DNA from 2 places in the Colwellia sp. 6_MG-2023 genome. Region 1 is predicted to be linked to the other one. Evidence: predicted binding sites of a transcription regulator. Region 1 holds the regulator's gene; the other holds the start of a gene.
What was found. Region 1 encodes MetJ, which represses methionine synthesis genes. Its sites were predicted from a motif close to TAGACGTCTAGACGTCTA; they were not measured.
Positions count from the first base shown of each region.

Region 1 (4,796 bases):
CATAAGCCGCTAAATCTATCCACTTCATTACCGCACCACCATGGACTTTACCACCAAAATTTACATCTTGTGGTTCAGCTAAAAATCTTAAAGTTATATCACGTTGTGGGCTATTCATTATTCTTCTCTAGTTTCGTAAATTAAAGGAAAGTGCTATGAAGGCGATTTTATACTATTGAAAGGAATAATGAATAATTATTTGAACTATAAATTTTCAGCTATACATTTTATAGCACAAATAAAAAAGCCTTTCTCGAAGAGAAAGGCTTGAAATGCTCGCATTATGGTCTTGTTAATCAAGCTTCTTATTAATTATGCTCAGAAGTATTTTTATTATTAATCAGTGCTTCTTTGTTTGCGCAGGTATTTTATAGCAAAGCATTTTCATCACTGCAACAACTTTAATAGAGCATAAACTCGACGATAAATTTCGTATAAAGCATAACTAATGCTTTTTAGTGATTAAGTGATTGATTGTTATTCATATTAATAATGTCTAGCGAAATGTAACTAAATTGAAATATTTTTCATGGGATGAATGTTAAGCGTAAATGAATTGATTTGTCGCATAGATTCAAAATACCACGAGTGCTAGAATACGCGCATAATTTACTTGTTATTCCTATTTTGGGGAGTTCAAGTAAGTAAACAATGAATAAATTAGAGGGTTTATTGGTGACTGAATTAAAAAATGATAATTATTTACGTGCGCTTTTAAAGCAGCCAGTAGATTACACACCTGTTTGGATGATGAGACAAGCAGGACGTTATTTACCTGAATACCGAGCAGTACGTAAAGATGCTGGCGATTTTATGTCAGTTTGTCGCGATGCTGACTTAGCTTGTGAAGTTACTATTCAGCCGTTGCGTCGCTTTCCACTTGATGCAGCTATTTTATTCAGCGACATATTAACAATTCCTGACGCCATGGGTTTGGGCCTATATTTCGAAACAGGCGAAGGACCTAAGTTTGAACGTCCTATTACTTGTAAAGCTGATGTTGAAAAAATCGGCGTACCTGATCCTGAAGGTGAATTACAATACGTAATGAATGCCGTTCGTACTATTAAAAAAGAACTAAATGGTAGCGTGCCGTTAATTGGTTTTTCTGGCAGCCCTTGGACGTTGGCAACTTACATGATTGAAGGTGGTAGCTCAAAAGCTTTTACTAAAATCAAAAAAATGATGTTTTCTGAACCACAAACACTGCATTTATTGCTTGATAAGTTAGCCGACTCTGTTATTTCATATTTGAATGCACAAATTGCTGCTGGCGCACAATCAGTAATGGTGTTTGATACATGGGGTGGCGTATTGTCACCACGTGATTACAAAGAATTTTCATTACAATATATGCATAAAATCGTTGACGGTTTAACGCGTTATAATGATGGCCGTCAAGTGCCGGTAACTTTGTTTACTAAAAATGGTGGTATGTGGTTAGAAGATATCGCTGCGACAGGTTGTGATGCGGTAGGACTTGATTGGACTATTGATATAGAAAAAGCAAAAGCACGTGTTGGTGATAAAGTTGCTTTACAAGGCAATATGGACCCTTCTATGTTGTATGCACCATTACCGCGTATTGAACAGGAAGTATCTAAAATATTAGCAGGCTTTGGTGAAGGCGGTACCGGTCATGTATTTAACTTAGGCCATGGTATTCACCCTGATGTGAATCCAGATCATGCAGGACACTTTATTGAGTCGGTGCATCGTTTAAGTAAGCCATACCACGGATAACTTATCTTGTTGCGAATTTTGTAGCTATATTGGCTACTCTTATATGAAGCACAAAAAATGAAGCACAAAAAAAAGTAGCAAACTCTATCGAGGTTGCTACTTTTTTTATTTTAGATTAGTTATTTACTCAATCGAACTTAGATTGATTCGTCATCATCTATTTCGTAAGCACTAAAGTCGGTAATTCCTTTTTCTTCTAAAATACGACGAACACTAGCGGGTAACTTTTCCTCATTATCTTTAGCGAGATCTTCATCATCAGGTAGAGGCTGCCCAGTAAAAGCATGTAAGAATGCTTCGCACAATAATTCGCTATTAGTCGCATGGCGTAAATTATTTACTTGGCGTCTAGTTCGCTCATCAGTTAATACTTTTAAGACACGCAAAGGAATTGAGACTGTAATTTTTTTTACTTGCTCACTCTTTTTACCATGTTCGGCATAGGGATTAATATATTCGTCATTCCACTCAGCCATGTAAATTCCTCTGTAGCTATTAATGTAAATGGTTAATTATTATTTTTATATGACTATAAAAACGCATTTAACGGTATTATTTAATTAACACTTAATGAAAACTTGATTAAGCTTAATTGAAAGATAGAAGCATATACTTATTTCTTCTTAATCATGCAATTCTACTGGTTGCAGAAATCCAGTCAAGTAGAAGTTTAGATGTCTAAAAATTCTTGACCTAAATAGTCAAAACGTTTAGAGTTATAGACGTCCAAACATCCAAAACATTGAGTATATAAGTTTATGGTGTTAGTTAATGAAAATAAGGAATAAAAATGTCGAATACTAAAATTAAAAACATTACTACTTCGGCAGTGCAGGCGGGTATTAATACCGATAAACAACATGGTGCTGTTGTTGCCCCTATTCACTTATCTAGCACTTATTCATTAAAAAGCTTTAATGAAAAACGTGAATTTGATTATTCTCGCACTGGTAACCCAACCCGAGCAACCTTCGCTCGAGCTATCGCTACATTAGAGCAAGGTAAAGTGGGTATTGCGACAAGTACTGGCATGTCGTCAGTATTATTAATTTGTCAGCTGCTATCTGTTGATGATCTTGTTGTTATTCCTCATGACTGTTACGGAGGAAGCTTTCGACTATTTACCCATTTAGCAAAACGTGGTCAATTTAAGTTAATTGTTGTTGATCAAAATAACCAACAGGCGTTAACAGAAGCATTAGCACAAAAACCTAAATTAGTACTAATTGAAAGCCCAAGTAATCCACTATTACGTTTAGTTGATATTGAAGAAGTAGCTAAGGCTAGTCACGAAGTAGGTGCTTTAGTTGCTGTCGACAACACTTTTTTATCTCCTGCTTTACAACAACCATTAACATTGGGTGCAGATATTGTTTTTCACTCTACTACTAAGTATATCAACGGGCACAGTGATGTTGTTGGTGGTGTTTTAGTGGCTAAAGAACAGGCTTTAGGTGATGAGTTAGCTTGGTGGGCAAATTGTATTGGTATTACTGGCAGTGCATTTGATAGTTTTCTTGCTGTACGCGGCCTAAAAACTTTACCAATTCGCATAAAGCAGCATCAAGAAAATGCTGAGCAAGTTGCTGAATTTCTAAAAAATCATCCTGCGATAGAGTCAGTTTATTATCCAGGCTTTACAGATCATCCAGGACACGAAATTGCTAAGAAACAGCAAGCAGGCTTTGGCGCTATGCTAAGTTTTGATGTTAAAGGTGGTGTTGAGTCGGTGAAAAAATTATTCGCTAATCTCAAATTGTTCACTTTAGCGCAATCATTAGGTGGTGTTGAAAGTTTAATTTGTCATCCGCCAACAATGACTCATGCCGGTATGGCCGAAAGCGCAAGACTAGCTGCTGGCATTACCGACTCTTTAGTAAGAATTTCCGTTGGTATCGAAGATATTAATGACATTTTGGGCGATTTAGCGCATGGCTTAGCACAAAGCCAAACGCGTTAATAAATAATAATTTTGTAGAAGAATAAATGACAGAATCACAAAGACCTCAAAATAAATTAGCTAAACATGCTGTTAACGTTCATAAGTTTGGTGGTAGCTCTTTAGCTAATGCGCAGTGCATAGAGCGCGTTGTTGATATTATCCGACAAAATTGCCAACTCAATGACATCGTTGTTGTGTCTGCTAACGGTAAAACCACCGATAGTTTGTTTGCCATATTAGCGCACACAGACAGTGCTGACCTGACAGCAGCGTTGAGCGAGTTAGAGCAACAACAACTGTTACTTATCAATGCCTTATTAAATGAAAAAAGTTCCAAGCAGCTTACCCAACTATTATCTACCGATATAGTTCAGTTAAGAACTTGGCTGTCGAATGATATCATTCAGCACAGAAATGATATTTTAGCTTACGGTGAATTGTGGTCTGCACGTTTATTATCAGCGTTATTAAATGAAAAAATTTGCCCAAGTAACTCGGTTGATGCCCGTGATTTTCTCGTGATAGACAACGAACAAAATTGTGCAGTTGATCATGCCTTGAGTAGTGCACAATTTAAAACGCGACTACAGTTTGGCAAGTTAGCCGTAATTACAGGGTATATTAGTCGTGATAGTCGCGGTAAAACTTGTACGCTAGGCCGTAATGGTAGTGATTATTCGGCAACTATTATCGCGTCGTTAGTGGGTGCTCATAATGTCACTTTATGGACCGATGTTGACGGTATTTATAGCGCTGATCCGCGCGTTGTTCCTAATGCGAGAAAATTACATCGCTTACCAAATGGTGTAGCAAAAGAGCTAGGACGTTTAGGTAATCCTGTCTTGCATGCCAAAACGTTAATGCCATTGGTTAATGAAAACTTATCGCATCATTGTCACTTACACGTAGCAAGTAGCTTTGATTCACAAGTTGCCGGTACAGAAATCGGCACTTTTGGCCATATTGCAAAACAAGAACTCTCAGTAACTTATTTAAATGATCTTATCTTAGCGAAATCAACAAGTTTTATTGGGGATTCGGTTGAAGACTTAACAGAGAACTTAGGCGCTAATTTATTCAGAAAAGCGTTAGTTGAATTTACGCCTATTTG
Region 1 covers NZ_JAUOPP010000014.1:103,252-108,047, reverse strand. The annotation lists gene Q4503_RS10710 (acyl-CoA thioesterase) at 1-118, opposite strand, end outside; gene hemE (uroporphyrinogen decarboxylase) at 676-1,743, shown strand; gene metJ (met regulon transcriptional regulator MetJ) at 1,881-2,219, opposite strand; gene metB (cystathionine gamma-synthase) at 2,534-3,703, shown strand; gene metL (bifunctional aspartate kinase/homoserine dehydrogenase II) at 3,730-4,796, shown strand, end outside.

Region 2 (4,796 bases), on a different contig from region 1:
TTGGTTTGATTTTTGTTGTATTGGGAACCGGACTATTAAAACCGAATATTGGCGCTATGGTTGGTCAGCTATATTCTGACAAAGATGTTCGTCGTGATGGTGGCTACGCTATCTACTACATGGGCATTAACATAGGATCAATTATAGGCTACGGTGTTTGTGGCTATTTAATGGAAAATCAAGGTTGGCACTGGGCATTTGGTGCTGCAGCTGTTGGTATGGCTATAGGCTTAATTCAATACAAAATTACCACACCTAACCTTAATGGTGTTGGCGCAAGTCCAGTGTATCCTTTATCAAAAAAAGCACAGAAATTAAGCTGGACAATTATCGCCATATTCTTAGCTAGCTTGGCTGCATTAACTTATGCAGTATTTCAAGGTATTGTTACTATTGTACCGGTAACTATTGCACAATATGTTGCGGTTGCCTTTTCTGCTATTTTCGTTATTTACTATGCTACTATTTATTTCGGGGGCTCTTTAACTGTTGCGGAGAAGAAAAAACTCATAGCGCTACTTATTATTTGTGTCGCTTCAGCTTGTTTTTGGTCTGGTTTTGAGCAAGCAGGCTCTTCAATGAACTTGTTTACACGTGATTATACTGATCGTATTGTTGGTTCATTTGAAATACCAACAGGATGGTTTCAATCGTTAAACTCTATCTTTATCGTATTATTATCTCCTTTCTTCGCTGCCTTATGGATTAATTTAGGAAAAAGGCTTGTAAGCCCTTCTTACGGCATAAAATGTGCTGTAGGTTTAATTATTATGGGTAGTGGCTTTATTGTTATGTTTTTTGCAGCACAATATGCAGCGTCAGGAATGAAAATTGCGCCTTATTGGTTAGTTGCCACTTATTTCTTACATACTGTTGGTGAACTATGTTTAAGCCCTGTAGCTTTGAGCGCGGTAAGTAAATTATCACCAAAACGCTTTGCAGGACAAATGATGGGTATTTTTGTGTTAACTTACTCTATCGGAAATATTATTTCAGGTTTATTAGCGGGTAATTACGATCCAAATAATGTATCTCAAATACCTGCGTTATACATACAGATTAGCTTGTTTACTATTAGTATTGGTTTGATTGTTTTATTAATAGGTTTTAAATCTAGATTCTGGGAAAATGCATCAGATGAAAATGAAGTAAAACACAACGCTAATGTAGCAAGTAATAATGCTTAATTAACTTTTATTTAGCATTCAGTGGGTGTTTAAATACACCCACTTTTATTTTCAATTAAGAAATATAAGATGACTAAATCTTTATTAATCTCCCCCTCAAATGACACTAGAAACTCGATTCGAAAAATAATACGCGATAGAAGAAAAGAACTGACTAGTTCATTTCAAGAAAGTGCCGCACTAGCTTTATTATCAACACTCAAAAATAGTGTTTTTGTAAAAGAGTCTCAACATATTGCTTTGTATTTAGCCAATGACGGTGAGTTAGACTTACAGCCTTTTATTCATTGGTGCTGGCAGAAAAAAAAGCACATTTATTTACCCGTTTTACATCCCTTTTGTTCTGGTCATTTGCTATTCCTATTGTATGAAGAAAATAGCACAATGATACAAAATAGCTATGGTATTTTGGAGCCCAAACTAGCAGTCGATAAAATTTGCCCATTAGCCCAACTTGATCTTTTATTCACACCGTTAGTTGCCTTTGATAATAAAGGCGCTCGGTTAGGTATGGGTGGAGGTTTTTACGATAGAACACTTGCTAATTGGCAACAACATCAGCTCTCTCCAATTGGGCTTGCTCATGATTGCCAGCAAGTCGACACCATTCCTGTAGAGGCTTGGGATATTCCATTACCCAAAATAATTACCCCCACCCGAGCTTTCAATTTTACAACTGCCGCACAGAGTAAAAAACCAAATAAGTAAGTTCAATTTAAGGCTACCAACTTAGTATAGGTTGCTATTACTGTCTTTTTAACAAGCGACTGCTATAATCTGCGCATTAATGAAATACTAAAATAGCTATACTCCTATAAGGCAAACTCATGACACAAGATGAAATGAAAAAAGCAGCAGCATATAAAGCATTAGAATTTATTAAAGAAGGCACTATTGTTGGTGTTGGTACTGGCTCTACTGTTAATTACTTCATTGACGCTTTAGCAACGATTAAAGATGATATTGAAGGTGCAGTTTCCAGCTCTGATGAGTCGACTAAACGTTTGGAAGCACATGGCATTGAGGTATTTGATCTTAATAATGTAGGCGTTTTAGATGTTTATGTTGATGGCGCTGATGAAGTTAACAAGTATTTAACCATGATCAAAGGTGGTGGTGCTGCACTCACAAGAGAAAAAATTGTTGCCGCTGTTGCCAATCAATTTATTTGCATCGCTGACGATTCAAAGTTAGTTGACATATTAGGTACCTTCCCATTACCAGTTGAAGTGATTCCTATGGCGCGTAGCTATGTTGCTCGACAACTAGTAAAGCTAGGCGGCGACCCCGAATATCGTCAAGGTGTTATTACCGATAATGGCAATGTTATTCTTGATGTACATAACTTAAAAATTACTGATGCTAAAAAGTTAGAAGCTGATATTAATGCTATTGTCGGTGTTGTATCTAACGGTTTATTCGCAGCACGAGGTGCTGATGTACTGATCCTTGGTAGTAATGGCGGAATTGAAATTATCAAATAATATCATACACTTAAGGCCTGGTTTATTAGTTTTAATGTAATAATAAAAATAGTATCCACAAGCTTAATTAGTCATTCATCTAACTAATTAAGCTAAGTAACCAGATAAATAAACATAATAATCAAACACTTAATTTGTTTACTCAAATATTTTCTTTAGAGTTTATACGCTATATGTTATCTTATTGGAATTATAGATATCTAGCCATCTAAACGTTTTATTTAGCTGACTTTTATTTAACTGACTTTTTTACTAACAATGTAATTCTAACTTAAATAAGTGAAGCCATACCTTATGACAACAAGCAAAAAATCATTAGCAAAAGACAAAATAAAAATCCTTTTACTTGAAGGTGTGCATCAAAGCGCACTTGATGAGTTAAAGGAGAAAGGTTATTCGAATATTGAGTATATTAAAACATCACTTTCGAATGATGATTTAATTGCCAAAATAGCTGATGTGCATTTTATTGGTATCCGTTCTCGTACTCAGTTGACTGCTGAAGTTATCACCCACGCTAAAAAGCTTGTTGCTATTGGCTGCTTTTGTATCGGCACAAACCAAGTTGACGTCAAAGCAGCTAAAAAACGTGGCATTCCAGTATTTAATGCGCCTTTTTCTAATACCCGTTCTGTTGCAGAATTAGTATTAGGTGAAGCCTTATTATTGCTACGTGGTATTCCTGAAAAAAGTGCAAAAGCACACCGTGGTGAATGGTTGAAGTCTGCGGTAGGGTCTTTTGAAGCTCGCGGAAAAACACTCGGTATCATTGGCTATGGCCATATTGGAACTCAGCTTGGTATTCTGGCTGAAACGTTAGGTATGCGTGTTAAGTTTTATGATATAGAAACTAAATTACCTTTAGGCAATGCAAGCCAATCATCTTCCTTAAAGTCATTGTTAAGTGAAGCTGATGTTGTTAGTTTACATGTGCCAGAAACACCCCAAACACAGTATATGATAGGTACAGAACAGTTTACTGCGATGAAAAAAGGCGCGATTTTTATTAATGCTTCTCGCGGTACCGTTGTAGATATAGAGTCACTTGCACAAGCATTAACAGACAAAAAAATAGCAGGTGCTGCCATTGACGTATTCCCTGTTGAGCCTAAAGGTAATGATGATGAATTCGTATCACCATTACGTGGTTTTGATAATGTAATTCTTACACCACATATTGGTGGTAGTACAAAAGAAGCACAAGAAAACATTGGTTTAGAAGTAGCAAGTAAATTAGCGAAATATTCTGACAATGGTTCAAGTTTATCGGCAGTTAACTTCCCTGAAGTATCACTACCGGAGCATTCTTTACCTGGAGAAACAGGTACAAGCCGCTTACTACACATTCATCATAATCAACCAGGCGTTTTAACAAAAATTAACCAAGCCTTTGCTGAAAATAATATAAATATTGCTGCACAATATTTACAAACAGATTCAGAAATTGGTTATGTAGTTATTGATATTGAATCATCTGATAGTGCACAAGCATTAAAAGCATTAAAAGCGATTGATGGCACAATTAAAGCAAGAATATTGCATTAATTTATCAAGTTGGATTCTAATCTCGTTAACCACGATTAGAATCCAACCATTATCAGTATAATCCCTTTAAAAAATACAAATAGAGTTACTAGGCTTTTCTTTCGTTAATCATTATTTCACTAAACTCATTAAGCCGACTATCAATTTAAAGTAACATACTTAGCATGCTGCAGATGACTCAACATCATAAACAGCATCATAGCTGTGCATCAGCCTGATTTTCAGGTAATGCTAATTGAAAGGCTTCAAGTTTACTGCAATTATCTACTACTCGGTTTATATAGGGAAAATGATTCATATCAATATTAAAACGATTAGCGTTATACACTTGTGGTATTAAACAAATATCAGCTACAGTTATTTGATCTTTAAAACAATAGCAACCCGACGTATGGATAAGCTGCTTTTCTATCGCATTAAAGCCAATAACCATCCAATGCTTAATCCACGCTAATTTAGCATCACTTAGTAAGTTAAGTTCATCCACTAAATATTGTTGAACACGTAAATTATTTAATGGGTGAATTTCACAAGCAATATTTAATGCAAAAGCCCTCACTTTAGCCACATCTTTTATGCA
Region 2 covers NZ_JAUOPP010000003.1:139,992-144,787, forward strand. The annotation lists gene Q4503_RS03305 (peptide MFS transporter) at 1-1,187, shown strand, start outside; gene Q4503_RS03310 (5-formyltetrahydrofolate cyclo-ligase) at 1,257-1,895, shown strand; gene rpiA (ribose-5-phosphate isomerase RpiA) at 2,015-2,671, shown strand; gene serA (phosphoglycerate dehydrogenase) at 2,966-4,216, shown strand; gene maiA (maleylacetoacetate isomerase) at 4,413-4,796, opposite strand, start outside.
Region 2: serA (phosphoglycerate dehydrogenase) is a predicted target of MetJ. The motif match lies at 2,873-2,890, and genes of this name have one in related genera.